DNA from 2 places in the Arthrobacter sp. C152 genome. Region 1 is predicted to be linked to the other one. Evidence: riboswitches for the same ligand, from Rfam matches in the RefSeq annotation. Region 1 holds a riboswitch; the other holds the start of a gene.
The links. Region 1 has a riboswitch for glycine ahead of gcvP (aminomethyl-transferring glycine dehydrogenase). Riboswitches for the same ligand answer to the same signal wherever they lie in the genome.
Positions count from the first base shown of each region.

Region 2: another riboswitch for glycine. It lies ahead of gcvP (aminomethyl-transferring glycine dehydrogenase); the one in region 1 lies ahead of gcvP (aminomethyl-transferring glycine dehydrogenase).

Region 1 covers NZ_JBTZSU010000047.1:644-16,597, forward strand. The annotation lists gene glyA (serine hydroxymethyltransferase) at 1-962, opposite strand, end outside; gene gcvH (glycine cleavage system protein GcvH) at 959-1,342, opposite strand; gene gcvT (glycine cleavage system aminomethyltransferase GcvT) at 1,377-2,510, opposite strand; gene gcvP (aminomethyl-transferring glycine dehydrogenase) at 2,521-5,373, opposite strand; glycine riboswitch at 5,529-5,628, opposite strand; glycine riboswitch at 5,892-5,990, shown strand; glycine riboswitch at 5,991-6,087, shown strand; gene cycA (D-serine/D-alanine/glycine transporter) at 6,138-7,724, shown strand; gene ACYSM9_RS20015 (hypothetical protein) at 7,912-8,694, shown strand; gene ACYSM9_RS20020 (LamB/YcsF family protein) at 8,713-9,462, shown strand; gene ACYSM9_RS20025 (HNH endonuclease signature motif containing protein) at 9,482-10,957, opposite strand; gene ACYSM9_RS20030 (DUF445 domain-containing protein) at 11,344-12,705, opposite strand; gene ACYSM9_RS20035 (glycerophosphodiester phosphodiesterase) at 12,755-13,654, shown strand; gene ACYSM9_RS20040 (CoA transferase) at 13,662-15,059, shown strand; gene ACYSM9_RS20045 (DoxX family protein) at 15,109-15,627, shown strand; gene ACYSM9_RS20050 (AzlC family ABC transporter permease) at 15,624-15,954, shown strand, end outside.
Region 2 covers NZ_JBTZSU010000041.1:188-16,141, reverse strand. The annotation lists gene araB (ribulokinase) at 147-1,901, shown strand; gene ACYSM9_RS19215 (L-ribulose-5-phosphate 4-epimerase) at 1,898-2,599, shown strand; gene araA (L-arabinose isomerase) at 2,632-4,152, shown strand; gene ACYSM9_RS19205 (LacI family DNA-binding transcriptional regulator) at 4,234-5,247, shown strand; gene ACYSM9_RS19200 (hypothetical protein) at 5,339-5,530, shown strand; gene ACYSM9_RS19195 (DUF4193 domain-containing protein) at 5,632-5,934, shown strand; gene ACYSM9_RS19190 (AMIN-like domain-containing (lipo)protein) at 6,109-6,657, shown strand; gene ACYSM9_RS19185 (APC family permease) at 6,734-8,290, opposite strand; gene ACYSM9_RS19180 (Dps family protein) at 8,516-8,995, shown strand; partial or broken gene ACYSM9_RS19175 (MFS transporter) at 9,065-10,629, opposite strand; gene ACYSM9_RS19170 (TetR/AcrR family transcriptional regulator) at 10,706-11,242, shown strand; glycine riboswitch at 11,340-11,437, shown strand; gene gcvP (aminomethyl-transferring glycine dehydrogenase) at 11,629-14,475, shown strand; gene gcvT (glycine cleavage system aminomethyltransferase GcvT) at 14,486-15,634, shown strand; partial or broken gene ACYSM9_RS19155 (serine dehydratase beta chain) at 15,951-15,954, shown strand, end outside.

The DNA of each region.
Region 1 (15,954 bases):
TGGACCAGGCGTTCGGCCAGGATCCGGGCGCCGGCGAGGACGCGTTCCTGCCGCTCGCGGAACTCGTCGGACGCCGCGATCTTGAATGCCACGGCCTTGCCGGCAATGACGTGCTCCAGCGGGCCGCCCTGCTGGCCGGGGAAGACGGCGGAGTTGATCTTCTTGGCAACGTCGGGGTCGTTGGAGAGGATGATGCCGCCGCGCGGACCGGCGAGGGTCTTGTGCGTGGTGGAGGTGGTCACATGGGCGTGCGGGACGGGGGAGGGATGCAGCCCCGCGGCCACGAGGCCGGCGAAGTGCGCCATGTCCACCATGAGGTAGGCGCCCACGGAGTCGGCGATCCGGCGGAACTCCGCGAAGTCCAGCTGCCGGGCGTAGGCGGACCAGCCGGCCACGATCAGCTGTGGCTTGTGCTCCTGCGCCAGGCGCTCCACCTCGGCCATGTCGACGGTGTGGGTGTCCTCGCGCACCTGGTACGGAACCACGTTGTACAGCTTGCCGGAGAAGTTGATCCGCATGCCGTGGGTCAGGTGGCCGCCGTGGGCCAGGTTCAGGCCCATGATGGTGTCGCCCGGCTTGATCAGCGCGTGCATCACCGAGGCGTTCGCCTGCGCGCCGGAGTGCGGCTGCACGTTCGCGTATCCGGCGCCGAACAGGGCCTTGACCCGGTCGATGGCCAGCTGCTCGATGACGTCCACGTGCTCGCAGCCGCCGTAGTACCGCTTTCCGGGGTAGCCCTCGGCGTACTTGTTGGTCAGCACGGAGCCCTGCGCCTGCATGACGGCCGCGGCGGTGTGGTTCTCGGAGGCGATCATTTCCAGGCCGTCGCGCTGGCGGCCCAGCTCGTCGTCGATCTTCGCGGCGATTTCCGGGTCCAGTGCCGACAAATCGGCGTTCAGGCTGGGGGAGGTGACCTGCTCGAAGGCAGCTACTGTGCCGGTGCCTGCGGCCGCGGCGCTCACAGTTCGCCGCCGTTCGCTGCGGCGTATTCCTCGGCGGACATGAGCGGGCCTTCTTCGGTGACGGCCACCTTGAACAGCCAGCCGGCGCCGTAGGGGTCGCTGTTGATCAGGGCCGGATCGGAGACCACGCCGTCGTTGATCTCGGTGACCTCACCGGTGACAGGTGCGTACAGGTCGGAGACCGACTTGGTGGATTCCACCTCGCCGCAGGTCTCGCCGGCCGTCACGGTGGAGCCAACCTCGGGCAGGTCAACGTAGACGATGTCGCCCAGCGCGTCGGCGGCGACGGCGGAAATGCCGATGCCCGCGGGGCCGGACCCATCGGCGGCAACCCACTCGTGCTCGGCGGAGTACTTCAGTTCAGCTACGACTTTGCTCATTGGTTATCTTCCTTTGCTTATGAAAACCGGGGGTCTATTTTTGGCGCTTGTAGAACGGGAGCGAAACGACTTCGAAGCGTTCGGGCTTGCCGCGCAGGTCCACAGCCAGGACGGTGCCGGGGGTGGCGTGTTCGACGTCGACGTAGGCCATCGCCACCGGGTAGCCGAGGCTGGGGGAGGGCTGGCCCGAGGTCACCTCGCCGACAAGCGTGCCGTCCTTGAGGACCGCGTAGTGGGCGCGGGCGGCACGGCGGCCGTTTCCCTTGAGGCCAACGAGCTTCTGGCCCACGGTGGCTCCGACGCCGGCGGCCTTGAGGTCGGCCAAGGCCGCCTTGCCCACGAAGTCGCCTTCCTTGGACAGTGCGACAACGGGGCCCAACCCGGCGGCGTAGGGGTTGCCCTGGCGGGACAGCTCATTGCCGTAGAGCGGCATCCCGGCTTCAAGGCGGAGCGAGTCGCGGGAGGCGAGGCCTGCGGGAACCAGGCCGGAGCCTTCACCGGCAGCGAGCAGTGCTTCCCACAACGCGGGTGCCTCGAGGTTGCCGACGTAGATCTCGAAGCCGTCCTCGCCGGTGTAGCCGGTGCGGGCCACGAGCAGGTTCCGGAGGGCTCCGCCGAAGCTGATGCCCACCTCCACGGCGGCGTAGTACTTCAGTCCCGTGACCAGGGCGTGCTGGCCGGCGGGAACCAGCTGCAGCAGGATTGCCTCGGCGGCCGGCCCCTGGACTGCGATCAGGGACGTCTCGGCAGACGCGTCCTGCACGGTGACGTCGAAGTTCGCGGCGCGCTCCAGGAGTTTCCGGGCCACCACCTTCGCGTTGCCGGCGTTGGGGACCACGAGGAACGTGTCGTCCGCCCGCCGGTAGGTGATCAGGTCATCGATGATGCCGCCGTCGGTGTCGCAGATCAGCGAGTACTTGGCCTTGCCCACGGCGATGGCGGACAGCTTGCCGGCCAGCGCGTAGTCCAGGAAGGCGCCGGCGTCGGGGCCGGTGACCCAGACTTCGCCCATGTGGGAGAGGTCGAACAGGCCTGCGGCGTTGCGCACGGCGTGGTGTTCGGCCAGCTCTGAGCTGTACTTCAGGGGCATCTGCCAGCCACCGAAGTCGGTGAAGGAGGCGCCGGCCTTTTTATGCTGCTCGTAGAGGGCAGTGTAGTTCTCAGTCATGGGGATCCTTTTAGTTCTCGAACTCGGAAAGCGGCGGGCAGGAGCAGACCAGGTTGCGGTCGCCGGCGGCGCCGTCGATGCGTCCCACGGGCGGGAAGTACTTGTCCTGCCGCAGCGACGCGACGGGGAAGACGGCCTGCTCGCGGGAGTAGGCGCGGTCCCAGTCGGAGCTGACGACGGCGGCCGCCGTGTGGGGTGCGTTGCGCACCGGGGATGCCTCCAGGGAGAAGTCTCCGGCGGCCACCTGCTCGATCTCGGCGTGGATGGTGATCATTGCGTCGATGAAGCGGTCGATCTCGGCCAGGTCCTCGGACTCGGTGGGCTCCACCATCAAGGTCCCTGCAACGGGGAACGCCAGGGTGGGGGCGTGGAAGCCGAAGTCGATCAGGCGCTTGGCCACGTCCTCGGCCGTGACACCGGTCTTCGCGGTCAGGGCGCGCAGGTCCAGGATGCACTCGTGCGCCACCAGCCCGCCCTCACCGGTGTAGAGGACCGGGTAGAACTCGTTCAGCCGGGAGGCGACATAGTTGGCCGCCAGCAGCGCGGACTTGGTGGCCTCGGTCAGGCCCTCGCCGCCCATCAGCTTCACATAGGCCCAGGAGATGGGCAGCACACCCGCCGAACCGAAACGGGACGCTGAAATGGCTACGCCGTGTCCCTCCTCATGGGCGGCCTTGGCGGCGTCGCCGGGCATGAAGGGTGCCAGGTGCGCCTTGGCCGCGACCGGGCCGACGCCCGGTCCGCCGCCGCCGTGCGGGATGCAGAAGGTCTTGTGCAGGTTCAGGTGGGACACGTCGCCGCCGAACTTGCCCGGCTGCGCCAGGCCGACGAGGGCGTTCAGGTTCGCCCCGTCCACGTACACCTGGCCACCGGCGGCATGGACGGCGTCGCAGACCTCGCGGACGTCGCCGTCGTAGACGCCGTGGGTGGAGGGGTAAGTGATCATGATGCAGGACAGCACGTCCCTGTTGGCCTCGATCTTGGCTTCGAGGTCGTCGTGGTCGATCGTGCCGTCCGCCGCGGTGGCGACCACCACGACCTTCATGCCGGCCAGCACCGCGGAGGCGGCGTTCGTGCCGTGGGCCGAGGCAGGAATCAGGCAGACGTTGCGCTGCTGCTCGCCGCGGGAATGGTGGTAGCCGCGGATCGCCAGCAGCCCGGCGAGTTCGCCCTGGGACCCGGCGTTGGGCTGGATGGACACCTGGTCATACCCGGTGATCTCGGCCAGGTCCGCTTCCAGCCCGGAAATCAGCTCACGCCACCCGGCCGTCTGGGAGTCCGGCGCGAAGGGGTGGATCGAGGCGAACTCCGGCCAGGAGATGGCCTCCATCTCGGCGGTGGCGTTCAGCTTCATGGTGCACGAGCCCAGCGGGATCATGGTCCGGTCCAGCGCCAGGTCCCGGTCCGACAGCTTGCGGATATAGCGCAGCAGCTGCGTTTCGGACCGGTGCGTGTTGAACACCGGGTGCTGCAGGTAGCTCGAGGTGCGGAGCACGGTTCCGGGCAGTTCGAAGCCCTGGGCGTCGCCTACCGGACCGGCACCAAAGGCGACGGCGACGGCGGAGAGCGTGGCCGCCGTCGTCGTCTCATCAATAGAGACGCCCACAGTGTCCTGGTCGATGAAGCGCAGGTTGATGCCGCGCGCTTCCGCAGCGTTGATGACCTTGGCGGCCTTGCCCGGCACCCGCACAGTGAGGGTGTCGAAGAACGAGTCCGTGGCAAGTTCCCGGCCCATGGCCGTGAGGGCGGTGGCCAGGACCCTTGCCTTGTGGTGGACGGTTTCGGCGATGGCTTTCAGACCGTCGGGGCCGTGGTAAACGGCGTAAAAGGAGGACACGATGGCCAGCAGCGCCTGGGCGGTGCAGATGTTGGAGGTGGCCTTTTCACGGCGGATGTGCTGCTCGCGGGTCTGCAGCGCCAGCCGGTAGGCGGGGACGCCGGCGTTGTCCTTGGAGACGCCGACAAGCCGGCCCGGGAGGGTGCGTTCCATCCCCTTCTGGACGGCCATGTAGGCGGCGTGCGGTCCCCCAAAGAACAACGGCACGCCAAAACGCTGGGTGGAGCCGACGGCGATGTCCGCCCCTTGCTCGCCCGGAGGGGTGATCAGGGTGAGGGCCAGCAGGTCCGCGGCCACGGTAACGAGGGCGCCGCGGTCCTTGGCTTCGGCAATGACGGGGGCCTGGTCCCATACCCGGCCGGAGACGCCGGGCTGCTGCAGGACGATGCCGTTGATGGGGCCCTCGGGCAGGCCCTGGGAGAGATCTGCGACCTGGACTTCAAAGCCCAGGGCTTCGGCGCGGCCCTGCACGATCGCGACGGTCTGGGGGAGGCAGTCGGCGTCGAGTACGGTCTTGCCGTCCCTGGCGTCTTTATTCTTGTTGGCCCGGCGCATCAGCAGCACTGCTTCGGCAACGGCGGTGGCTTCATCGAGGAGCGAGGCGTTGGCGACTGGGAGGGCGGTCAGGTCCTGGACCATGGTCTGGAAGTTCAGCAGGGCCTCAAGCCGGCCCTGTGAGATCTCGGGCTGGTACGGGGTGTAGGCGGTGTACCAGGCCGGGGCTTCCAGGATGTTGCGGCGGATCACCGGCGGGGTCACTGTGTCGTAGTAGCCCTGGCCGATCATCTGGACCGCGGTCTTGTTCCTGGCAGCCAACCGGCGCAGCTCCGCGAGGACCTCGACCTCGCTCAGCGCGTCCTGCAGGCGAAGGGCGGTCTCCTGCCGGATGGATGCCGGGACCGCCACGTCAACGAGCCCGTCAACGCTGTCGTAGCCCACGGCCTTGAGCATGGTGTCGATGTCGGCCTGGCGGCGCGCGCCGATATGGCGGTCAACGAATGATGTTGAAACGGATTGAATCGTCATGAGGAACTCCAGGTCTGGCCGGCCGGAGTGGCACGGCGTGGGGTGGGTTCCTCCCCGCTCTGTATTGGACCTGAGAGATTCCGCGTGCCCTGCTGCCAGGGTGCGCTTGCACCGTCGGTGAACCGGGGCGAAGCCCGGTTGCTTTCCAGAGTTGCCTCGCCGTGACGGTACGTGGGCCTGAGAGATTCCTGGGGAGGATTTGCTCCTACGGCGCCTGCCCGGTGGATGCCGGGAGGACTCTCCCGTCACAGCTCGAAAGGCTATTCAACTGTGGGTGATTCGGCTCACACGGTACAGGTTTGTTGAAGCGAAAACAAATCGGGGCGCCAAGTGGCCGGCGAACGCCCGCGGCGGGCCGTCGGCGGGAGGCGGGGTTTGACATTCGATCGTGACGCGCACCACACTTGGTCCGGTGATCAGCACCGTGCCCGGCTGGCTCAGCCTATTCGGAGCAGCCCGGGCCAGCGTTGCCCCGGAAGGGTGCGGCCGCTGACCACTACCACCAATTGAAAAGCCTCTGACCTGCGGCGGGAGAGCCCTGCCAGGTACATTTAGCAGGCGCCGTAGGAGCAAACCCTCCCCAGGAAACTCTCAGGCCCACGTACCGCCGCGGACAGGCAACTCTGGAAAGCAGCCAGGCCCCTTCCTGGCTCACCGGCGGTGCAAGCAGCCCAAAGCTGCGGAAACTCTCAGGTCCATTACAGAGCGGGGAGGAACCCAACTTTTGCGGTACCAAAAATGCCGCTTTATCGATGGAGTTCCTTATGGCGATTCATCCCCCGACATCCAACGGCGAACCGTCCAACGGCGAACCGGGCAACGGTCAACCGTCCAACGGCGCACCAGCGCGCAACTCTGCCGCGGGCAGCGCGGCCCGCAGCGAACCTCCGCACCTTGAGCGGCAGCTCACCAACCGGCACATCCAGCTCATCGCCATCGGCGGTGCCATCGGCACCGGCCTGTTCATGGGCTCCGGCAAGACCATCTCCGCCGCCGGCCCGTCCGTGATCTTCGTGTACATGATCATCGGCTTCATGCTGTTCTTCGTCATGCGGGCCATGGGCGAGCTGCTGCTGAGCAACCTGAACTACAAGTCGTTCAGTGACTTTGCCGCCGACCTCCTGGGCCCGTGGGCCGGCTTCTTCACCGGCTGGACCTACTGGTTCTGCTGGGTGATCACCGGCATTGCCGACGTCATTGCCATCGCCGGCTACTCGCGGGAGCTCTGGCCCAGCCTGCCGCTCTGGATCCCGGGGCTCGCCACCGTGGCCATCCTGCTCGTGCTGAACCTCGCCACGGTGAAGGCCTTCGGCGAGACCGAGTTCTGGTTCGCCCTCATCAAGATCGTTGCCATCGCCGCGCTGATCATCGTTGGCCTCTTCATGATCTTCACCGGCTTCCAGAGCGATGCCGGCACCGCCAGCTTCACCAATCTTTGGAGCCACGGCGGATTCTTCCCGAACGGGTTCATGGGCTTCGTGGCCGGCTTCCAGATCGCCGTGTTCGCCTTCGTCGGCATTGAGCTGGTGGGCACCACCGCCGCCGAGGCCAAGAACCCGGAGCGGACCCTGCCCCGGGCCATCAACGCCATCCCCGTCCGCGTGCTGCTGTTCTACGTCGGCGCCCTGGTCGTCCTCATGGCCGTCACCCCGTGGACCCAGTTCGCCGCCGGCCACAGCCCGTTCATCGGCATGTTCTCCCTCGCCGGGCTGGGCGCGGCCGCCACGGTGGTCAACCTGGTGGTCCTCACCTCGGCGATGTCCTCGGCCAACTCGGGCATCTACTCCACCTCCCGCATGGTCTTCGGCCTCGCCCAGGAGGGCGACGCGCCCAGCATCTTCAGCCGCCTGTCCACGAGGAAGGTGCCCCGCAACGCGCTGTTCCTTTCCTGCGTGCTGCTGCTCTCCGGCGTCGTCCTCATGTACGCGGGCCAGGACGTCGGCAAGGCCTTCGACATGGTGACCACCGTCTCCGCCGTCTGCTTCATTTTTGTCTGGTCGATCATCCTCGCCAGCTACATTTCCTTCCGCCGGCGCCGCCCGCAGCTCCACGCTGCGTCGGCCTTCAAGATGCCCGGCGGCATTCCCGCAGTCTGGGCTGTGTTCGCCTTCTTCGCCTTCGTCCTGTGGACCCTGACCACGCAGCCGGATACTTTGGTGGCCCTCCTGGTGACGCCGGCCTGGTTCCTGATCCTCGGCGTGGCCTGGGCTGTCCTGCGCCGCCGGCCCGCCCACCTGGCCCGCTACGAGGTCTTCCGGGCTGAGCTCCGGGCTGACGAGGCTGCTGCCGGTCGCACCGGCCAGGACTCCAGCGCGGCGGAGCGCGAGGTTCAGGCGACCGCAAGGAAGTAGAGGCCGGACGGTAATGCCCGACGGCGGGTTGCAGCACAGGCGCGGAGGTTCGGGTACCGCGTCCTGCCGCCGCAACCCGCCGCCCGCAGCTGCGGACCCGAAAGTTCAGCATGCTTAGTGTTTCTCCACTTAGGATGGAAAGGCACGGCAGCCACCCCGCTGCAGGTCGATTTGAATGAAGGTGACCATGGCCAGGCGCAGCAATCCCGCAGTACGAATCGCACAGGAAACCGCCCACAGCGCGATGTTTGATGCCGACGGCAAACCCAAGCCCGGCGTCCACAACATGCTCCTGAAGGCGGTGCAGATCCAGCGGCCCCTCGTGGTTGCCTACATCCGGAGGCTGCAGAAGAAGCACCCGCGGGCCACCGCGGCGCAGCTGGCCGACTTCGCCGAGCGGGACTATCTGCGCGCCGTCGCCGGCGGAGGCGCCCTGGTGGGCGCGACCGCCGTCGTCCCCGGGGTGGGAACCGTGGCATCGCTGGGGCTTTCCGCGGCCGCAACGGTCGGCTTCCTGGAAGCAACGGCGCTCTACGCCACCTCCCTGGCCGAACTGCACGGCATCCGCCTCACCAACCCCGAGAAGGCCGGCACCATGGTCATGGCCATCATGTTGGGCGAGGAAGGGACTGCACTGCTGGGAACGCTCAGCGGGCAGGCGGCAGGCGGGGCCAGGCCCACGGACGTCTGGGGAAACATGCTGACCAAGTCCTCGCTCCCGGGATTCGGCAGCGTGCGCAAGAGGATCCAGCACGCCTTCCTGAAGAACCTCCTCAAACGGCAGGGCACTGCGCTGTTCGGCCGCGCCCTGCCCTTCGGCATCGGCGCCGTGGTGGGCGGAGCAGGTAACCTCGTGATGGGCCGCGCAGTGGCAGCGAACGCCCGGGAGGCGTTTGGACCAATGCCGGACACGATTCCCGGCGAGCTTACAGCGGCCGCGGCGACGGACAATCCGGCGCTGACACCCTGACGCTGGAAGGCACTTCACGTGGATCTCAACGCTGACCTTGGCCAAGCATTCGGTTCCTGGACCATGGGCGGCGACGCCGTCATGTTTCCGCTGGTCACCAGCGCCAACGTGGCCTGCGGCTTCCACGCAGGAGATCCGGTCACGATGCTGGACAGCTGCCGGGCGGCCTACGAACTGGACGTCACCGTGGGCGCGCACCTGGGGTACCCCGACCTGGCCGGCTTTGGGCTCCGCGCCATGGACGTCAGCTTCGATGAGTTGTTCGGCGATGTGCTGTACCAACTGGGCGCGCTCGACGGGGTTGCCCACGCCGTCGGCGCCTCCGTGGACTACGTCAGGCCCCACGGCGCCTTGTACGACAGCCTCCTGCACGACGCCGACCAGGCCTCCGCCGTGGTGGCTGCGGTGGGCGCCTACGACCCGGGCCTGCCCATTCTTGGCTTCCCCGGCTCGGAGTTGCTGAAGCAGGCCAGGGACGCCGGGCACCCGGTGTTCGTCGAGGCCTTCCCGGGCCGCGCCTACCGCGCCGACGGCAGCCTGGTTCCGCGGACGGAGGACGGCGCGCTGCTGACCGACGCCGATGCCGTGGTTGAGCGGGCCGTGCGCCTTGCCACCAAAGGCGAAGTGGTGGCCGCTGACGGGACTGTGCTGCAGGTCCGGCCTGACTCCCTGTATTTGTCAGGCGGTACTCCTGCCGCCGTCGAGATGGCCGCCCGCGTGCGCGCGGGACTGGAAGCTGCGGGCGTGGAGCTGGAGTCCTTCGCCTAGCGCGTCTGCAGTTCCAGAGCTAACACGTCAACAAGGCAAATGGCTTTGTGAAGAATTCCGCCCAGAGCGGGTCGTCGGGTGACAAGTCGCCGGAGTCGATGAGGGTGTCGTCGTCCGGCTCCCACTGCGGGACGTCCCCGGGGCTGGCATCTTCACCCGGGCCGGCGGCGAACATCATCCAATAAGGCCAGTGGGGTGGTTCGGGGTCGTGTTGTTCGGCTGGGTAGTGGCGGCCGGTGGGTGAGGTCCAGCCGGGTGGTTCGTTGATGGTGGCGGGGGTGGGGGTCCAGCCGGTGCTGTGCTTGAGGCGGTGGTGTTTCGGGCAGAGTTGTCCCAGGTTGGAAACGCCGGTGGTGCCGTCGTGTTGCCAGGCCTGAAGGTGGTCTGTGTCGTTGTCGGCGGTGCGGTTGCTGCAGCCGGGGAAGGTGCACTTGCTGTCCCGCATCCTGATCCAGCGTTTGATCGTCTCCGGGAGCCGGTAGCTCTTCCGCCCGATCTCCAGGGGTGCCCCGTCGCGGGGGTCGACGAGGACCCGGTAGAACGAATCGGCGCCGTCGGCGAGGAGTTTGCGGGCCATGGAGGCGGGGATCGGTCCGTGGCCGTCGAGGATGGCGGGTTCGTCGGTGACGCCGAGGGCGGAGAACACCGGAACCATCACCAGGACATCAGCCTTTGGGATGGGGACCTGGCCAGGGGCCGTGGTTCCTGGGTGCGGGGAACTGCCCTCGCCGGAGCCGGTGCCGCCAGCGCTGGTGGTTCCGGAGCTGGTGGTTCCGGCGCTGGTGGTTCCGGCGCTGAGCAGCAGGCTGGCGGCGATGTCGGGGCGGAGCTGGGTGAGGGTGCGGGGCTCGTCGGGGCCTTGGAGGCCGCGGGCGATGGCGGTGGTGCGGTTCCAGATCGCCGAGGCGGTGACCCCGGGGAGGTGGAGTGAGATCCAGGCCATGCCGTCTTTGTCCGGGCGGTATTCCATCCGCCGGTCCGCGGCGCTTTTGGTGTGGCGTTCCTCGATGGATTCGGGGTGGTGCCGTTCCCGCCACCCACGGGCCTTGGCCCGGAACCGTGACGGCACCAGCTCACCCGGCGCCGCGCCGCGGGCGGGGTTGGGGGCGGCGGGGTCGAAGAAGTGCGCCACCAGGGACGCCGCCCCGGCGGGGCTGAGGCCTTCGGTTTCATCGACGATGACTTTTGCGTGCTGCCACGACACCGCCCCGGCAGCCAAAGCGTCCATGACCGGCGGCAGCGAACAGACCTGCTGCGCCTGGTGGACGAAAGCACCCGCGGCCGCGGAGGTGATGGTGAGGACCCCGGCGATCTCCTCGACCGCGGACATTCCGGCGTAGGTGCGTTCCGGCACGGACGCGTCCGGTGGGGTCATGGCCTGCTGGATGCGGATGGATTCGGCAGCGTCCTGTGCTTTCGCGGCGGCAATCATGGCCTCCAGCTTCGAGTACCCGGCCAGCCGTTCCAGCCGGATTTCGTACTGCCGCTGCAGCACATCCACCCCAGCACCGTGACCAGAAGCACCAGAGGCAGAACCAGCATCAGCACCAGCACTATCAGCGGAAGCAAGCGCAGCTTCCTCCAGGAACAGCGCATCAAGGGCAGCAACAGAGGCACGAACACCCTCCATCGCCGCCCCTGCACCGCTCACTGAACCGCCGCTGATTCCCATACGAACATCATCCAACGGACCACTGACATTCAAGCCGGCGGGCGCTGACCGCCATCACAACCTCAGCCCAAAGGTGCCTCGACAGGCCAAGCCGGCTGCCGCCGTCGTGCGCAATTCCGCTGCGCAGGCTCCTTACCCCACCCCAAATACGCGGAGCGACAAGGAACCTGCGCGTCGTCAACAACTATCCGCGTCGAAAACCGCAAAGATCACCCGAAAATCAGCTGCGCCACCGTGAAGATCGCGAGCCCGGCCAGGGACCCCACCACGGTGCCGTTGATGCGGATGAACTGCAGGTCCTTGCCCACCTGGAGTTCGATCTTTTGCGAGGTTTCCTCGGCATCCCATCGCGCCACGGTGTCCGTGATGACCCCCGCGATGTCCGAGCGGTAGGTCCGCACGAGGTACCCGGCGGCGTCGGCGATCCAGGAGTTGACCTTCCCGGCCAGTTCGGGGTCGTCCACCAGCCGCGAGCCGAAGTCGCGCACCGCCGCCTTGAACTTGATGGTGAGTTCGCTGTGGGGGTCGTCCACCGCGCCGAGCAGCGCGTTCTTCACCGTCCCCCACGTCCGGGAGGCCAGCTCGCGCACCTCGGGATCACCCAGCACCTGCGCCTTGATGACTTCCGCGCGGGCAATCATGGCCGGATCGTGCTGCAGGTCGCGGGCCAGGTCATTGAGGTACTTGTCGATCGATTGGCGCACCTGGTGGTTGGGATCGGCCTGCACGGCGCGGACGAATTTGAGGATCTCGATGTAGACCTTGTCCCCCACCAGCCCGTCCACGAACTGCGGAACCCAGGTGGGGGAGCGGTCCGACACGAGGCGCGTGACGGTCTGGTGGTTGTCGTCCACCCAGTCGGCCGCCCGGTCCACCAGCAGGTCCACCAACGTGTGGTGGTGCCCGTCGTGGAAGATCCGCTCCGCCAGCCTGCCCACTGGCGGCCCCCACGGCGGGGTGAGCAGGTGCTTGCGGACCATTCCCTCGATGACCGCCTGGACGTCGTCGTCGTTGAGCACCGTGAAGGCGCCGCGGATGACGGCGGCACCCTCCTTGGCGACGCGCTCCGCACCGCCGGGCCCGGCCAGCCAAAGTCCGGCCCGGCGTGCGATGTTGACGCTGGCCAGCTTGTCCTGCACCACCTGCTCGGAGAGGAAGTTGGTTTCCACGAATTCGCCCAGCGAGGCGCCGATCTGGTCCTTGCGGCGCGGGATGATGGCGGTGTGCGGGATCTTGATGCCCATGGGGTATTTGAACAATGCGGTCACAGCGAACCAGTCGGCCAGCGCGCCCACCATGCCGCCTTCGGCCGCCGCGCGCACGTACTGCAGCCACGGATAGTCCTTCTGCAGTGCGAAGGCAACGACAAAAATCACGGCCATGGCGACCAGCAGGCCCAGCGCCACGAGCTTCATTTTCCGCAGCGCTGCCGCCTTTTCGGCGTCTCCGGCGCCAAGGGGCTGGCGTACGACGGCGGCCCTCGCCTTGCTGCCCCGCGCGGCGGACGGTGCGGGCCGGGTGTGTGGCTCCTGCGTCGTTGGCTCAGTTGTTGCCTCAGAGTTCACCTGCATGTGCCAAGCCTAGCCCCGGCGGCGGGGCCCGGTCGGCTACCGTGTGTCCATGACAACTGACGAGTCAGTGCCGCGGCGGCCGCTGGTTTTCGCCCACCGCGGCGCAAGCGGCGCCTTCGCCGAACACACCCGCGCGGCCTACCTGCAGGCGCTGGCGGACGGCGCGGACGGCGTGGAGTGCGACGTCCACCTGACCCGTGACCAGCACGTGGTCCTGCTCCATGACGCCAACCTGGACCGGACCTCGGACGGGACCGGGCCGGTGGCCGACCGGACCTTGCATGAACTGCGCCAGCTGGACTTTTCCTCCTGGAAGGGCGTGCGCATCCCGGAGGAATACGGGGCGCGGTCCGAACAGTTCCTCACCCTGCCCGAACTGCTGGACATCCTGCGCGGGGCGGGCCGGCCGGTGCGGCTCGCGATCGAACTCAAGCACCCCAGCCCCTACCAGCTCAAACTCGAAGACCGGGTGCTTGAGGTGCTCCGGAGCGAGGGCTGGGACGCCGAAAGCTCCACGCTGGACAACGTGGCCGTCACCTTCATGAGCTTCAGCCCGGACTCCGTCCGGCACCTGCTCCAGTCCGTCCCTCCCCGGTACATCTGCCAGCTCGTGGACGACATCACCATCCATGAGATCCGCGGCGGCCTGGGCGTGGGGCCGATTACCGGTGGTGCGATCGCCAACCTGATGAAGGCCGCACAGCTGGAGGGCGAGCAGATCCTTGATGACGGCTTGGTGGGAATGGCCGGGCCGGGCATCGACTACGTGCGGGAACGCCCGCACACCGTCCGGCGCTGGCTGGAATCCGGCCGCCGCTTCCGGGTATGGACCGTGGACGCCGAGGCGGACGTGGACCTGTGCCGGGACCTGGGCATCCAGGAGATCACCACCAACGTGCCCGGACGGGTCCTGGACCTGCTCCGGCTGGCAGCACCCCACGGGAAGTAGCCTCCGGATGCGCGCCGCCGATGCAGCGTCCCCGCGCCGGTGGTGGGGCGGCCCACTGGACGTCGAAGGGCTGGGGTTGGAGTCCGTGGGAGCCGCCGCCGGGGCCCTGAACCTGTACACCGGCTCGCCGGGCCGGTTCAGTACGACGCCGGCCCTGATGGCCGCCGCTTTCGACTCCTTTGGCCACCTGCGGATCGGCGGGCGCGCCCCGCAAGGCTTCGCGCCCCTGTCGGGCTTCCGCCGCACCGGCGACGGCTGGATCAGGCTGCACGCCAATTATCCCCACCACGAGAAGCGGCTGCTCCGCGCCCTCGGCGCCACCACCCCGGCAGGGGCGGAGGCGGCCCTTGGGACGATGACGTCCCTGGAAGCCGAAGCCGCCATCCAGGGCGAAGGCGGGATCGCCGCAGCTGTCAGGACCCGCAGCGAGTGGCTCTCCTCGGACATGGGCAAGGCTGCGGCCGCCGGCCCCTGGGTAGCCCGCGACGGCGGCGGGACACCGGGATGGGGACTGCGGGACTTCGCAGCCGCAGCCGCCCCAGCAGCCGCAGCCGCTGAAGCCGAAGCCGCAGCAGGGCATGCAGCGGAGGGCGCAGCGGGGGCCGGCGGCAGCCCGGACCTGCCTTTGGAGGGCTTGCGGGTCCTCGACCTGACACGCGTTATCGCGGGACCGGTAGCCACCCGGCTGCTGGCGGCGCTGGGTGCCGACGTACTGCGGATCGACCCGCCGGCGCTGCCCGAAATCGTGGACCAGTTCGTGGACACGGCCTTCGGCAAACGCAGCGCGGAGGCCGACCTCGGATCTCCCGCGAACCGGAATCGCCTCCGGGAGCTGCTGGCGGACGCCGACGTCGTGGTCACCGGCTACCGGCCGGCGGCCCTGGACCGCTTCGGGCTCAACCCCTTGGAACTGCCCGCTACGCACCCGCGGCTGGTGGTGGTCACCCTCGACAGCTGGGGATGGGCGGGCCCGTGGAGCGGCCTGCGCGGTTTCGACAGCATCGTCCAGGCAGCCAGTGGAATCGCCCACCTCTATGGCACGGAGGATGACGACGGCGGCTGGCGCCCGGGTGCCCTGCCGGTCCAGGCGTTGGACCACGCCACAGGGTACGGCGTGGCGGCGGCAGCGGTGCTCCTGCTGGCTGAACGACGGCAAACAGGCAGGGGAGGGGCGGCACGCCTGTCGCTTGCACGCACCGCCGAGGAACTCTTCTCCCTGGCACCGGATATCCCCGCACCCAACACAGCGGCTCCCGCGAAGCTTCCTGCGCCCGGCTACCGGACCATCGAAAGCTCCTACGGGCAGCTCCGCTACGTTCCGCCGCCACTGCTCGTGTCCGGCCGGACCCTGGACTACGCCTCTGCACCGCCGCCCTACGGAAGCTCGCGCCTCGCCTGGACCTGAACGGGCGCTGGTGTAGGGCGCCGCGCAGTGGCTGTGGTTGAGTGGTTCCATGCCTTATCCCCGGTCCGGACCTGCCGTACAAAGCCTGTCCGCCGCAGCCATGGGAGCCCTCCTGCTGGCCAGCGCCAACAAGCACTTCCGTGACCCGATGTTCTACCGTGACGTGGTGCCCGGCTACCTTTGCCGCGAGGACTCCGCCGCGGCCAGCGTCCCCCGGGCCAGCCGCCCCCGGGCCAGCGTCCCCCAGCCCGGCGGCGGCCGGCACCCCCTGGCCGTCCTCTCCCGCGAGGAATGGATCGCCGTCACCGGCCTGCTCGAACTGGCTGCCGCCGTCGGAATCCTCCTCCCGCCAACCCGGAAGATGGCAGCCACGGCACTCGCCGGGATGTTCACCGTCTTCCTGGCAGGGCACCTGGACGCCCTCCGCCGGGCCTACGGTCCCGACGGCACGCCCCGGCAGCGGAAGATCCACACCGCGCGGCTTCCCCTGCAGGCGCCGCTCGTCCTGTGGGCCTGGAGCCTGCGGAAGCCGGGACTGCCCGGGCGGCGTCGAATGGTCCGGCCGTGAAGCTGCTGGCTTCACCGGCGGTCCGGGTGGGGATCTCCATCAGCATCGCTACCGGACTGTACGGGGTGTCCTTCGGCGCGCTGTCGGTAACGTCGGGCCTGAGCATCTGGCAGACCATGGCCTTGAGCCTGCTCCTGTTCAGCGGCGGCTCGCAGTTCGCATTCATCGGCGTCGTGGGCGGGGGCGGTTCGGGCATCGCCGCCATGAGCGCCGCCACCTTGCTGGGCATGCGCAACGGCATCTACGGCATGCAACTCAACGCGCTGCTGCGGCCGGCCGGCTGGCGGCGTTACGTTGGTGCGCAGCTGACCATTGACGAGTCCACCG
Region 2 (15,954 bases), on a different contig from region 1:
AGGCCCGGTCCACGGTCCTGAAGTGGGTCATTGACACGGTATGTTGTTAGCGTTCACAATGATTGCAGCACCTTTCCAGATGCTCCCCTCGACTGACCCCTACAGATCCCGGTAATGAGGCCGATGCCTCCCGGATGGAGGCAACCATGCCAGAGACTTTGTTCACTTCCAGCAGCCCCGGCTCCCGCGGGGACCACTGCGTCATAGGCGTGGACTACGGCACCCTGTCGGGCCGGGCGGTGGTGGTGCGCGTCCGCGACGGCCAGGAACTTGGCAGCGCGGTCCACGTGTACCCGCATGCAGTGGTGACCGATGCCCTGCCAAAGGATACGGCGGGCGACGACGGCGCGCGGCTTCCGGGGGACTGGGCCCTGCAGGTGCCCAATGACTACCGCGAGGTCCTGCGCCACGCCGTACCCGCCGCGGTGGCTGACGCCGGCATCGACCCTGCCGCCGTCGTCGGGATTGCCACGGACTTCACCGCCTGCACCATGGTGCCGGTCAAGGCCGATGGAACGCCGCTGAACGAACTTCCCGGCTATGCCAACCGCCCACACGCCTACGTCAAACTCTGGCGGCATCACGCCGCGCAGGGGCAGGCAGACCGGATCAACCGGCTCGCCGCTGAACGGGGTGAAGACTGGCTTCCGCGGTACGGGGGCCTGATCTCCTCCGAGTGGGAGTTCGCCAAGGGGCTGCAGCTGCTGGAAGAGGACCCGGAGGCCTACGCGGCCATGGACCACTGGGTGGAGGCGGCCGACTGGATCGTCTGGCAGCTGTGCGGCCGCTACGTCCGCAACGCCTGCACCGCCGGATACAAGGGCATCTACCAGGACGGCCGCTACCCGTCGGAGGACTTCCTGGCCGCCCTGAACCCGGATTTCAAGGATTTTGTCAGCGCCAAGCTGGAGCACACCATCGGGCGGCTCGGAGACGCTGCCGGCACCCTGACCGCCGAGGCGGCAGCATGGACGGGCCTGCCCGAGGGCATCGCTGTGGCTGTGGGTAACGTTGATGCCCATGTCACGGCGCCGGCCGCGAAGGCAGTGGACTCCGGCCAGCTGGTGGCCATCATGGGGACTTCCACCTGCCACGTCATGAACGGCACCGAACTGCGTGAAGTGCCCGGGATGTGCGGGGCGGTGGACGGCGGCATCGTGCCCGGCCTGTGGGGCTATGAGGCCGGCCAGTCGGGAGTGGGTGACATCTTCGGCTGGTTCACCAAGCATGGCGTCCCGCCCGAATACCACCAGGCTGCCAAGGATGCGGGGCTGGGAATCCACGAGTACCTCACCGAACTGGCCTCGCGGCAGGCCATCGGTGAGCACGGCCTGATCGCGCTCGACTGGCACTCGGGCAACCGCTCGGTCCTGGTGGACCACGAACTCTCCGGGACCGTGGTGGGCCAGACCCTGGCCACCCGGCCGGAGGACACCTACCGTGCCCTGCTGGAAGCCACGGCCTTCGGCACCCGGACCATCGTGGATGCGTTCCGCGACGCCGGTGTCCCCGTCAAGGAATTCATCGTGGCCGGCGGCCTGCTCAAGAACAAGCTCCTGATGCAGATCTACGCGGACGCCACCGGGCTGCAGCTGTCCACCATCGGCTCGGAACAGGGGCCGGCGCTGGGCTCGGCCATCCACGCCGCCGTCGCCGCGGGCGAATATGCCGACATCCGCGAGGCCGCCGCAGCCATGGGCGCCGAACCCGGCGAGGTGTACACCCCCATCCCGGCAAACGTTGCCGCCTACGAGGAGCTCTTCCAGGAATACAAGGCGCTGCACGACTACTTCGGCCGGGGCGGCAATGACGTGATGCACCGGCTCAAGGCCATCCAGCGCAGGGCCGCGGCGGGAACGGCGCCGTTGCCCTCCGAGGCCGCCGTGGAGGTGCCGGCATGAGCACCGGAACGGCAATCCTTGATACCATCGCGCGGGTCCGCGAGGAAGTGTGCGCCCTGCATGCGGAGTTGATGCGCTATGAGCTGGTGGTCTGGACCGCGGGCAACGTCTCGGCCCGTGTCCCTGGCACGGACCTCATGGTCATCAAGCCCTCCGGCGTCTCGTACCAGGACCTGCTCCCCGGGCAGATGGTGGTGACGGATCTGTATGGGGTCCCGGTCCCGGGAAACAACGATGGCGACTGGGGCAATCCTCAGTTGTCGCCGTCGTCGGACACCGCGGCGCACGCCTACGTGTACCGGCACATGCCCGAGGTGGGCGGGGTGGTGCACACGCATTCCACGTACGCCACCGCCTGGGCTGCCCGGGGCGAGGCCATCCCGTGCGTGCTGACCATGATGGGCGATGAATTCGGCGGGGAGATTCCGGTGGGCCCCTTCGCGCTGATCGGCGACGACTCGATCGGCCACGGCATTGTCGAGACCCTGAAGAACTCCCATTCCCCGGCCGTGCTGATGCAGAACCACGGCCCCTTCACCATCGGCAAGGACGCCCGGTCCGCCGTGAAGGCCGCCGTGATGTGCGAGGAAGTGGCCCGCACCGTGCACATTTCCCGGCAACTCGGCGAACCCGTGCCCATCGACCAGGACCACATCGATTCGCTCTACGCCCGCTACCAGAACGTCTACGGCCAATAGTCGCCGGGACCCAAAACTTTCCAGGAGAACCCATGAGCACACCAGCAAGCACCTCCCTCGACGGCTACGAGGTCTGGTTCCTCACCGGCAGCCAGCACCTCTACGGCGAGGACGTCCTGAAGCAGGTGGCCGCCCAGTCCCAGGAGATCGCCAACCAGCTCAACGCCGCATCCGCCGTGCCCGTCAGGATTGTGTGGAAGCCGGTCCTGACCGATTCCGATGCCATCCGCCGCACCGCCCTGGAGGCCAACTCGGACGATTCGGTCATCGGCGTCACCGCATGGATGCACACCTTCAGCCCGGCCAAGATGTGGATCTCGGGCCTGGACCTGCTCCGCAAGCCGCTGCTGCACCTGCACACGCAGGCCAACCGCGACCTGCCCTGGGCAGACATCGACTTCGACTTCATGAACCTCAACCAGGCCGCGCACGGCGACCGCGAATTCGGGTACATCCAGTCCCGCCTGGGCATCGCCCGGAAGACCGTCGTCGGGCACGTCTCCAACCCCGAGGTGGCACGCCAGGTGGGTTCGTGGCAGCGCGCCGCCGCCGGCTGGGCCGCCGTCCGCACCCTTAAGCTGACGCGTTTCGGCGACAACATGCGCAACGTGGCCGTCACCGAAGGCGACAAGACCGAGGCCGAGCTGCGCTTCGGCGTCGCGGTCAACACCTGGTCCGTGAACGAACTCGCCGACGCCGTCCACGGCGCTGCAGAGCACGACGTCGACGCCCTGGTAGCCGAGTACGAGGACCTTTACGACGTGGTGCCGGAGCTCCGCGCAGGCGCGGCCCGGCACGATTCGCTGCGGTACGGGGCCCGGATCGAACTGGGCCTGCGGTCCTTCCTCGAAGCCAACGGCTCCGCCGCGTTCACCACCTCCTTCGAGGACCTCGGCGCGCTCCGCCAGCTCCCCGGCCTGGCCGTGCAGCGGCTCATGGCCGCCGGGTACGGGTTCGGTGCTGAGGGTGACTGGAAGACCGCCATCCTGGTCCGCGCCGCGAAGGTGATGGGCGCCGGCCTGCCCGGGGGTGCGTCGCTGATGGAGGACTACACCTACCACCTGGAGCCGGGGTCCGAGAAGATCCTCGGCGCGCACATGCTGGAGGTCTGCCCCTCCCTGACGGCCACGAAGCCGCGCCTGGAAATCCACCCGCTGGGCATCGGCGGGAAGGAAGACCCGGTCCGCCTGGTGTTCGACGCTGATGCCTCCCCGGGCGTCGTCGTCGCCCTCTCCGACATGCGGGACCGCTTCCGCCTGGTGGCCAACGCCGTCGACGTGGTCCCCCTCGACCATCCGCTGCCCAACCTCCCCGTCGCCCGGGCCCTGTGGCAGCCCAAACCCGACTTCGCCACCTCCGCCGCCGCCTGGCTCACCGCCGGCGCCGCCCACCACACCGTGCTCTCCACCCAGGTGGGCATGGACGTGTTCGAGGACTTCGCCGAGATCGCCAAAACCGAACTGCTCACCATCGACGAGGACACCTCCATCCGCCAGTTCAAAAAGGACCTGAACTGGAACGCGGCCTACTACCGGCTCGCCGGCGGACTGTGAGTCCCTGGCACGGCCGCCGAATCCGTGGCGCGGCCGCCGTCGTTGCCCCGGCGTGCGGCCGCCGTCACGGACAATAGCCTCATGACACAAAGTAAGCCGCCGCGGCTGCCGAGGCTCGAGGACGTGGCGGACCTGGCCGGCGTCTCGCACCAGACCGTCTCGCGGGTGGTCAACAACCACCCCAACGTGAGCAAGGCGACGCGGGAGAAAGTGGAAGCCGCGATTGCCGAGCTCGGATACCGCCGCAACACCGCGGCCCGGAGCCTGGTGACCCGGCGCTCGCAGACCATCGGCGTGCTGGGCAACGAGCTTTCGCAGTACGGGCCGGCCAACACGCTGCTGGGCGTGGAGCAGGCGGCACGCGACGCCGGATACTTCGTCAGCATTGCCGCGCTGCGGGAGGTCAACCGGGAAACCATCCTTGATGCCGTCCGGCATTTCCTGGACCAGTCGGTGGACGGGATCGTGGTGATCGTTCCGCACACCGGAACGCTGGCTGCCCTGGCAGAGCTGCCCATCGGGGTTCCCGTGGTGGTGGTGGGCTCGGACGGGAACGAGGCCGTGGGCGGTGTCCGGGTGGACCAGCGCCGCGGCGCCGAACTGGCGGTCCAGCATTTGATCGGGCAGGGGCACCGCCGGATCGGGCATATCGCCGGGCCGCAGGACTGGATCGACGCCGTGGCCCGCGCCGAGGGATGGAGGTCAACGCTGGGCGCCGCCGGGCTGGACGCGGACATCGTTGTCGAGGGGGACTGGAGCGCCGGCAGCGGCTACGACATCGGGCGGCAGATGGCAGCCGGCCCCCGGGCCACGGCGCTCTTCGTGGCGAACGACCAGATGGCCATGGGGGTGCTGCGCGCCTTCACGGAGGCCGGCATCAAGGTGCCGCAGGATATGTCCGTGGTGGGCTTTGACGACCAGCCCGAGGCCGCCTACTTCAGCCCGCCCCTGACCACCGTCCGGCAGGACTTCGAAGAGCTGGGCCGGCGGTGCATGGACATCATGCTCACGGCGCTCAACGGCGCGGACGGGCCGCGGACCCTGGTGGTGGAACCGGAACTCGTCCTGCGCAGCAGCACCGCTGCCCCCGCCTGATCAGTGTCCTGAGCAATGGCCCTTTGCAGGGTTAATCTGCGCGAGACCGCCGTGAAACGAAGCCACAACAATGGCTGCGTAGGTTTCTGGCATGACGCCAACCCTTCCAGCCCGGCTCCGCTGCTGGCTCGTGCAGACCTTCACCTACGACTCCGGGGAACAGGCCGCGGACGCCATGGCGGATGCCACCCGCTGGGGCTGGCTGCCTGCGCTGAGCGGCGTGGCCGTGGGAGCCGATCTTGCCCGGGAAAAGTACACGGAAACCCTGCCCGGCGGCAGCTGATTGTCTGATGGGGCACACTATTGCCTTAGTACCGGGATCATGCCCTAAACTGCCTTGAAGTGCCTGAAATGGCGCTGTGCGGCAACGAAAGTGAACAGGCAATGGCTACCGATTACGATGCTCCCCGCAAGCAGGAAGAAGAGTCCCCGTCGGACTCCCTGGAGGCCCTCCAGGCGTCCCGGAGCGGCAACGCACAGACCGCGGTCATCGACGTCGACGAGAACGACACCGCCGAAGGCATCGACCTGCCCGGTGCCGATCTTTCCAACGAGGAACTTACCGTCATCGTGGTTCCCGAACAGTCTGACGAGTTCACCTGTTCGTCATGCTTCCTGGTCCGCCACCGCTCCCAGGTTGCCCGTGAAAAGGACGGCTTGAAGTACTGCCGCGAGTGTGAAGGCTAGGACCTTCCCCCTTTGCCCGGCGCCGGCCATCCCAAGGGGTGGCCGGCGCTTTTTCGTCCCGTGCCGCCGTCGTTATCGAGTGGTGCGCGCCGTTACCGAAACAGCCCTCGTTTCCGGTGCCGGCGGCTCCTACGCTTAAACCGTCCGATCGCTTCATTCCTGGGTGGCGCCGTCATGAAAAAGATCCCGGTTTGGTTCGCAGCCGTCCTCCTGGCCCTCGGGCTGGGAATCCTGGCCCCGGGGCCAGCCTCGGCGGCCACCCCCTACTGCGGACTTTCGTGGGGATCGCTCGCCAAGTCCGGCCAGGACACCGGCACGGCGCAGGTGACGAACGTCCGGACGGGCCAGCACTACTGCTTTGACCGGTTGGTGGTGGACCTCAACGGCCCCGCCGTCGCCTACACCGTGCAGTATGTTCCGCGGATCGCGCAGGAAGGCTCGGGCGCGCCCATCCCGGTACGGGGCGGAGCGCGCCTGCGCATCAGCGTCACGGCACCCTCCTACGACCAGAACGGCAACCCGACGTACAGCCCTGCGGACAGGAACGAACTGAGCAACGTCTCCGGCTACCAGACGTTCCGCCAGGTGGTCTCGGCAGGAAGTTTCGAGGGGTATACCAGCCTGGGCCTGGGGGTCCGGGCCCGCCTTCCGTTCCGGGTCTTCACCCTGGCCGGCCCGGGCGCCGGCTCGCGCCTGGTCATCGACGTCGCCCATTACTGGTGACGGAACCGCCGTCGTCAACGAAAAGGTGACGTGCCCCCGGTTGGGGGCACGGCACCTTTGATGCGCCGGCGGCACGCTACTCCGGGACCACCAGGGCGGGCGTGTCCTTCCTGAGCGTTTCGCCGCGGAAGAAGCCGGGGTGCGTGCGGGAGGTGACAAGCATGACGACGGCCCCCAGGGCCAGGATGCCGACGCCCAGGATGAACACCAGGCCCACGCCGAAGACCTCGGAACCGCTGCCGAATTCAGGGGCGAGGCTGTCCACGGCGGTCTGGGCGAACACCACGAACAGGCCCACGCCGCCCACCACCGGGCATACCAGCCGGAACACGAAGTGGCGCAGGCTGTTGAACAGGCTGTGGCGGAAGTACCAGGTGCACGCCAGCGCGGTCAGTCCGTAGTAGAAGCAGATCATCAGGCCCAGGGCCAGGATGGTGTCGTTGAGGACGTTCTCGCTGACCACGTGCATGACCGCGTAGAACCCCGCGGACAGGACGCCCGCCGCGATGGTGGCGAAGCCCGGCGTCGAGAACTTCCTGCTGACCCGGCTGAACGGTTCGGGCAGCGCACCGTAGTGGGCCATGGCCAGCAGGCTCCGGGAGGGCGACATGAAAGTGGACTGCAGGGACGCCGCGGAGCTGGAAAGGACGGCCAGGGACATCAGGATGGCGAACGGGCCCATGATGGGCGACGCCAGGGCGGTGAAGATGTTCTCGTGGTTTTCGGCGTTGTTCAGGCCGTTGCCGGTATCGCCGACGCCGGCGAACATCATGGTGGCGATGCTGACCAGCAGGTAGATGGCCAGGACGATCACGGCCGTCAGGGTGCCCGCCACGCCGGCGGTCTTCTTGCCGTTGGCGGTTTCCTCGTTGACGGTCAGGCACACGTCCCAGCCCCAGTACACGAAGATCGACAGGGAGATTCCCGCGGCCACCTGGCCGAACGTCTCGATTTTGGTGACGTCGAACCAGTCCCAGCTGAACGGGATGGCCGTCTCCGAGGTGGACCAGTTGGCAAAGGCCATGGCCACGAACAGGCCCAGGACCAGCAGCTGGAAGCCGACCAGGCTGTACTGCACCAGTTTGGTGGTGTGCAGCCCGCGGTAGCTGACCCAGACGGCCAGCGCCACGAAGACGAAGCAGGTGAGGACGTTCAGCGCCTTGTTGTCGGCCAGGTCCGCCAGTTCGGGTGAGCCGGCGAGCTGGGACAGGAAGAGGTAGAAGAAGTCGACGGCGACGCCGGCGAGGTTGGACAGCACGATGATGTTGGCCGCCAGCAGGCCCCAGCCGCCCATCCAGCCGACCCAGGGGCCGAAGGCCTTGGTCACCCAGGTGAAGGTGGTGCCGCTGTCCGGGGAGTCGGCGTTGAGCTCCCGGTAGGCGAGCGAGACCAGGATCATGGGGATGAACCCGATCAGGAAGATGACGGGGAGCTGGAGTCCGGCTTCATTGACGGTGGGTCCGAGGGCGCTGGTGAGGGTGTAGGCGGGGGCGATGGTGGAAATGCCCAGGACGACGACGGCGAGGAGGCCGAGCTGGCCGCCCTTGAGCCCCTTGGCACTGACGCCGTCCGCGGAAGGGGCGTGGGCGTGCGGACCGGGCTTGGCCGTACTGGTGCGGATTGTCTCTGTCATGGCACCACTTTCTGGAAGGCTGTGAGACGGAGGTCACTATATGAATGGCGTTCATTTAGTATGGGGCTGCCGCCGCCCGGATGCAAGATGAAATATGAATCACATTCTTTTATGACTGCCCTACTGCGCATTAGTAAGCTCACTGAGAAATTTCGACACCCGCCCTGCCGCGCCGCTGTCCCCGGCTGGTAGCGTCGGCAGCACTGGACCAATCGAGGAGGATGCATGAAAGCTTCACCGACACTGACCAACAACCTTCAGGCCGTGCTGGCGGACCTGATCGAGCTGCACGTCCAGGGCAAGCAGGCGCACTGGAACATCGTGGGCACCAACTTCCGCGACCTCCACCTGCAGCTCGACGAGATCGTCGACGCCGCCCGCCAGTTCGCCGATGACACGGCCGAACGGATGCGTGCGCTGCACGCCCTTCCGGACGGCCGCAGCTCCACCGTTGCCGAATCCACCAGCCTCGCCCAGTTCCCGGAAGGGCTGATCAGCACCAAGGACGCCATCGAGCGGATTGTTGCCGCCCTCGAAGCTGCCGTCGGCACCATGCGCAAGGTCCATGACGAAGTGGACGAGGAGGATCCCACCTCCGCCGACCTCCTGCACGAGTTCATCGCCCGGCTGGAGCAGTTCGCCTGGATGGTACAGGCCGAAAACATGAAGCCCACGGCCAGCGTCACCACCGCGGACTCCAAGTAGTCCCGGGAGGCGTCCGGTACCGGAGCAACCCTCCGGCGCCGGACGCCCTTTTGCTGCCCACGGCTGGCGTCAGTGGGCTTTCGGGACCTTTCGAAGCACGACGGCGGCAAGGAGCGCCGCCGCCGCCATCAGGACCAGCCCGATGGCCGCAGTGACATGGACCCCCGAATCGAAGGCCGCGGCGGAAGCGTCGCGCAGTGCGGCCGCCAAGGGAGCGGGCAGCGACGCTGCCGCATCCATGGCCCCGGCCAGCGTTTCGCCCGCGTTATGCAATACGCGGCCCGGCAGCAGGCCGTCCACGCCCGCCGGCATCCGCAGATGCTGCTGGTAGGAGGCGGTCAGGATGGATCCCAGTACCGCCGTTCCCAGCAGCGAGCCCACCTCGTAACCTGTTTCCGAAATGGCGGCCGCAGCCCCCGACTTTTCCGGCGGTGCGGAGCCAAGGATCAGGTCGTTGGAGATGGTTTCCGCCGTCCCCACGCCCAGCGCCAGGACCAGCAGCGCCGCGAGCAGCACTGACGGGCCGCCGCGGTGGTTCCCGAAAGCCACCAGGCTGTAGCCCACGGCGCTGAAGGCGAGCCCCGCGGCCACCACGAAGCCCGGCCGGACCCTCCGGACCAGCGGTACCACCACCAGGCCGGCCGCCATGGTTGCCGCCAGTGCCGGAATCATGGCGATCCCCGCGGCCGACGGCGTCATTTCTTCCAGCAGCTGGAGGTGCTGGGCAAGGAACAGGATGAACCCGTTGAAGGAAAACAGCGCCAGGATGTTGGCGCTGATGGCCATGCTGAACACCCTGTTCCGGAACAGGGACATGTCCAGCAGAGGGTGCTTGAGTCCGTGCTGCCGGCGGACGAACACCACGCCCATCGCCACGCCGAAGGCGATGCCGGCCACGCCTCCCGGGCCGGGTGCCTGCGTCGCCACCTCCTTGATGCCATAAACGCCGGGAACCATGGCCAGCATCGAAAGCAGGACACTGGGGATGTCCACCGCGCCGGGTGCGGGATCCCGTGATTCCGGAATAAAGGCCCGTCCGAAGGCGAGCAGGGGGATCATGAGGGGCACGGCAGCCAGGAAAACGGCACCCCACCAAAACTGCTCCACCAGCCAGCCGCCGAAAATCGGCCCCAGGGCCGCGCCGCCGGAAAACCCCGCCGCCCAGACGGCGACCGCAAGCCTCCGGCGGTTGGGTTCCGGGAAGATGTTGCGGATCAGCGACAACGTGGACGGCATCAGCATGGCCCCGAAGAAACCCATTGCTCCCCGCCCGGCAATCAGCCACTCGGCACTGGGGGCGAAGGCTGCCGCCGCCGACAGGACGGCGAAGCCTGTGCTGCCGATGGTCAGCAGCCGCCGCCTGCCGATCCGGTCGCCCAGGCTGCCCATCGATACCAGCAGCCCGGCCAGCACCAGGGGGTAGATGTCCACGATCCACAGCAGCTGGACCCCGACGGCTCGAGGGCGCGGGTGATCGCGGGCAGGGCGAAGGTCAGGGCGGTGTTGTCCACGGCCACCAGCAGCACCGGGAACATCAGCAGTGCCAGGGCCAGCCAATCGCGGGCCGGTGTCGGTGTTGGTGTGGCGGCGGAGTCCACCCGCCGGGGTGTAAAAGGCTGGAGGGGAGCGGTCATGTAATAACTATACCGTCCAGACGGTATAGTTTCGATTTTTCCGGAATTCCCGGCCGCGGAAGGCATGATGGGAGGCATGCCCCGGAAGCCAGTAGCCCGCGACGCGGTCCTTGACGCCTTTGAGTCCCTCCTGATTGAGGTGGGGGAGCGCGCGGCCACGCTGGACGCGGTTGCCCGGAAGGCGGGCGTCTCCAAGGGCGGGCTGCTGTACCACTTCCCCAGCAAGGAAGCGCTGATCGACGTGCTGCTGGACAGGCTGGAGGTCCTGGCCGGGGCCGATGCCGACGCCATGGCCGAGGCGCCGGAAGGCGCTGCCGCCTACTTCATCCGGTCCTCGGTGTGGGCGGATACGCCGCTGGACCGCGCCATTGTTGCCGCCACCCGGCTTGCCGAGGTTGCGCACGAAGAGACGCGGCGGCGGTTCGCCGCGATCCAGCGGCGGTGGCTCGACGAAATCGCCGCCGACGTGGGGCCGGCCCTGGCCAAGGCCGTGCTGTACATGGGCGACGGTTTGTACTTCAACGCCATGCTCTCCGTAGGCCCCGTTCCCGAAGGCGGCGCGGCTGCGGACGTGGACCAGCTGCTGGCCGCCCTGGAGCGGCTCCGCAGGTAGCATCGGCCATTTGCCGGGAAGGGTTGGAGCGTAGGACAATTAACCGCTGTGGGAGTTGTCCCGGACTGCCCCCACGCACATCCAAATGAATAGCCTTTGATCTGCGGCGGGAGAGTTCTGCCGGAAGTACAAGCAGGCGCCGTAGGAGCAAATCCTCCCCAGGAATCTCGCAGGCCCATGTACCGCCGCGGCGAGGCACCTCTGGAAAGTAGCAGGCAGCGGTTCGTGCCCCCAACGCGGGCAGTGCGGCGCTGTTGTGTTCACCGACGGTGCAAGCGGGTCCTGTGTGGCAGGCCCCGCGGAAACTCTCAGGTCCAATACAGAGCGGGGAGGAACCCGAATCGCTGTGGCGTACCCTGCGCCGCCTGAGTATATGGAGTTCCTTCGTGTCGGTTAGTTCAGCCTCCACCACCTTCGTAGACCGCCATATCGGCGCGCGCCGCCAAGCCGACGTCGAGACCATGCTCAAGGCAGTTGGCTATGACAGTGTCGACTCCCTGGTCGACACCGCCGTTCCCAATGTCATCCGGCAGGAAACTGCGCTCCGCCTGCAGGACGCCCTCAGCGAAGTCGAGGTCCTCACCGAGCTGCGGAAGCTCGCCGGCAAGAACAAGACCGCCGTGCAGTTGATCGGCCAGGGCTACTACGACACTGTGACCCCGCCGGTGATCCGCCGCAACATCCTGGAAGCCCCGGCCTGGTACACCGCTTACACCCCGTACCAGCCCGAGATCTCCCAGGGCCGGCTTGAGGCGCTGCTGAACTTCCAGACCATGGTGCAGGACCTGGTGGGCCTGCCGATTGCCAACGCCTCGCTGCTCGATGAAGCCACGGCGGTGGCCGAGGCCGTGCTGCTGATGCGCAGGTCCAACAAGGCCAAGCCCGCCGCCGACGGAAAGACCGTCCTGGACATCGACGTGCTGCCGCAGACCATCGCGATCGTCCAGGGCCGCGCCGAGGCGCTCGGCTTCGAGGTGGAAGTCGCGGACCTGTCCCAGGGCCTGCCCGACGGCGACATCAATGGCATCGTCCTGCAGCAGCCCGGCGCCTCCGGCCGGGTATGGGACCAGGCCGCCGTCATTGCCGCTGCAAAGGAGCGCGGGGCCCTGGTGACCGTTGCCGCCGACCTCCTGGCGCTGACCCTGATCACCCCTCCGGGCGAGCAGGGCGCGGACATCGCCGTCGGCTCCGCCCAGCGGTTCGGTGTGCCGCTGTTCTTCGGCGGCCCTCACGCCGCCTACATGGCTGTCCGCAAGGGCCTGGAGCGTTCGCTGCCCGGCCGCCTGGTGGGCGTCTCCAAGGACGACGCCGGCGTCCCGGCCTACCGGCTGGCCCTGCAGACCCGCGAGCAGCACATCCGCCGCGAGAAGGCCACGTCCAACATCTGCACCGCCCAGGCGCTGCTGGCCATCGTTGCGTCCATGTACGCCGTGTACCACGGCCCGGACGGACTCAAGGCGATCGCCGAGACCGCCCACGGCCACGCCCGCACCCTGGCAGCCTCGCTTGCCGCGGCAGGCATCGACGTCGTCCACCGGAGCTTCTTCGACACCCTGACGGTCCGGGTCCCCGGCCGCGCCGCAGGACTGGTGGCCGACGCCGAGGCGCGCGGCATCAACCTGCGCCCCATTGACGCCGACACCGTGGGCATCTCGGTGGATGAAACCACGACGACGGCCATCGTCGCCGCAGTCGCCGGCATCTTTGGCGCCAGCGTCGCCGAGGGCGACGGCTTCGCGCTGGAGGCCGCCGTCGAGCGTTCCTCCGACTACCTGCAACACCCCGTCTTCAACACGCACCGGTCCGAAACGCAGCTGCTGCGCTACATCCGCAAGCTGTCGGACCGGGACCTGGCGCTGGACCGGACCATGATCCCGCTGGGCTCGTGCACCATGAAGCTGAACGCCACCGCCGAGATGGAGGCCATCTCCTGGCCCGAATTCGCCTCCATCCACCCCTTCGCGCCGGACTCCCAGACCGCGGGCTGGCGGGAACTCATCGCCGACCTGGAAGCTGACCTGACCGCCATCACCGGCTACGACCAGGTGTCCATCCAGCCCAACGCCGGATCACAGGGCGAACTCGCCGGCCTGCTGGCCATCCGCGGCTACCACCACTCCCGCGGCGACCAGCAGCGCAACGTCTGCCTGATCCCGGCCTCGGCCCACGGCACCAACGCCGCCTCCGCCGTGCTCGCGGGCATGAAGGTCGTCGTCGTGGCCACCGCCGCCGACGGCACCATCGACCACGACGACCTCGAAGCCAAGATCGAGGCGAACAGGGACGTGCTGTCCTGCATCATGATCACCTACCCCTCCACCCACGGCGTCTACGACGGCGACGTCCGCGAAGTCTGCGACGCAATCCACGCCGCCGGTGGCCAGGTCTACATCGACGGGGCGAACCTGAATGCGCTGGTGGGGCTGGCGCAGCCGGGCAAGTTCGGCGGCGACGTCTCGCACCTGAACCTGCATAAGACCTTCTGCATCCCGCACGGCGGCGGCGGACCCGGCGTCGGCCCCGTTGCGGCCAAGGCGCACCTGGCGCCGTTCATGCCGGGAGACGCGAACAAAGCTGCCCATGAGGAGGGACATGGTGTAGCCATTTCAGCGTCCCGGTTCGGGTCCGCCGGCGTGCTGCCCATCTCCTGGGCCTATGTGAAGCTGATGGGCGGTGAAGGCCTGACCGAGGCCACCAAGTCCGCGCTGCTCGCCGCCAACTACGTCGCCTCCCGGCTGAACGAGTTCTACCCGGTCCTCTACACCGGTGAGGGCGGGCTGGTGGCGCACGAGTGCATCCTGGACCTGCGCGCCCTGACCGCGAAGACCGGTGTCACGGCCGAGGACGTGGCCAAGCGCCTGATCGACTTCGGCTTCCACGCCCCCACCCTGGCGTTCCCCGTTGCGGGGACCTTGATGGTGGAGCCGACGGAGTCCGAGGACCTGGCCGAGATCGACCGCTTCATCGACGCCATGGTCACCATCCGTAAGGAGATCGACCAGGTGGCCAACGGTGACTTTGCCGTTGCCGACTCACCGCTGCGCCGCGCACCCCACACGGCGGCCGCCGTCGTCAGCTCCGACTGGGACCGCGCCTACCCGCGGGAACAGGCCGCCTTCCCGGCCCACCACAAGCAGGACAAGTACTTCCCGCCCGTGGGACGCATCGACGGCGCCGCCGGCGACCGCAACCTGGTCTGCTCCTGCCCGCCGCTTTCCGAGTTCGAGAACTAAAAGGATCCCCATGACTGAGAACTACACTGCCCTCTACGAGCAGCATAAAAAGGCCGGCGCCTCCTTCACCGACTTCGGTGGCTGGCAGATGCCCCTCAAGTACAGTTCCGAACTGGCTGAACACCACGCCGTCCGCAAGGCGGCCGGGCTGTTCGACCTCTCCCACATGGGCGAAGTCTGGGTGGCCGGCCCTGAAGCCGCCGCCTTCCTGGACTACGCCCTGGTAGGCAAGATCTCCGCCATGGCCGTAGGCAAGGCCAAATACTCGCTGATCTGCAACGCCGACGGCGGCATCATCGACGACCTCATCACCTACCGCCGCCCCGCCGCTGACGATGGTACCGACGTCTTCCTGGTGGTTCCCAACGCCGGCAACGCCGCCGTCGTCGCCGCTGCCCTGCAGGACCGGGCCGCCGGGTTCGACGTCACGGTGGAGGATGTCTCTGCCGCCACGTCCCTGATCGCCGTCCAGGGCCCCAAAGCCCAGGAACTCCTGCTCCGGCTGGTTCCAGCGGCCCGGCACGCGGACGTCACCGGCCTCAAGTACTACGCCGCCGTGGAGGTTCCCTTCCTGGTCAACGGCGCGGGCCTGGAACTCCTGCTGGCGCGCACCGGGTACACGGGCGAGGACGGCTTCGAAATCTTCGTGTCCAACCAGGACGCGGCCGCGCTGTGGCAGGCTTTCATTGCGATCGCGGACGAAGGGGAACTGACCCCCGCCGGGCTCGCTGCCCGCGACTCGCTCCGCCTTGAGGCCGGCATGCCGCTCTACGGCAACGAACTCTCGCTGCAGGGTGATCCGTTTACCGCCGGGCTGGGCGCCGTCGTCGCCCTGTCCAAGGAAGGCGACTTCGTGGGCAAGACTGCACTGGCGGCCAGGAAGGACGCCGGCGCCGGCAGCACCACGGGACGGCGACTCGTCGGGCTCAAAGGCCAGGGCCGCCGCGCCGGCCGTGCCCACTACCCGGTCCTCAAGGATGGTGCCACGGTTGGCGAGGTGACCTCGGGCCAGCCCTCGCCCACCCTCGGCTACCCGATCGCCATGGCCTACGTCGACGTCGAATTCGCCGCCCCGGGCACCGCCCTGGACATCGACCTCCGCGGCAAGGCCGAACCGTTCGAAGTCGTCGAGCTGCCGTTCTACAAGCGGGCCAAGTAAGGCGCCTTCGCGTGGCTGGCTTCGGACCGGCGGACCGGACATTTTCACGCTGCGTTGGGCCCACGCCGTCAGGGTTCCCTGGCCGAGCTTGCGAGGCTAGGGAGACGGCGGGGAGCAGGCTTTCGAAAAGTCCGGCTCCGCCCGCCCTTGTGCGCGCGTCGCCTAGGTGACGTGCGCACGGAGCGGGCGGGTTATCCGGCAGCGTGCGTCTAAGGGAGCGTCACGTCCGCTCAGCGGGCGTCTTCGCGACCGAGCACGCAGAGGATGTCCCGCCCGCTCCACCCCAACCACCCTTTTTAGTTAGGAAACCCACGTCATGG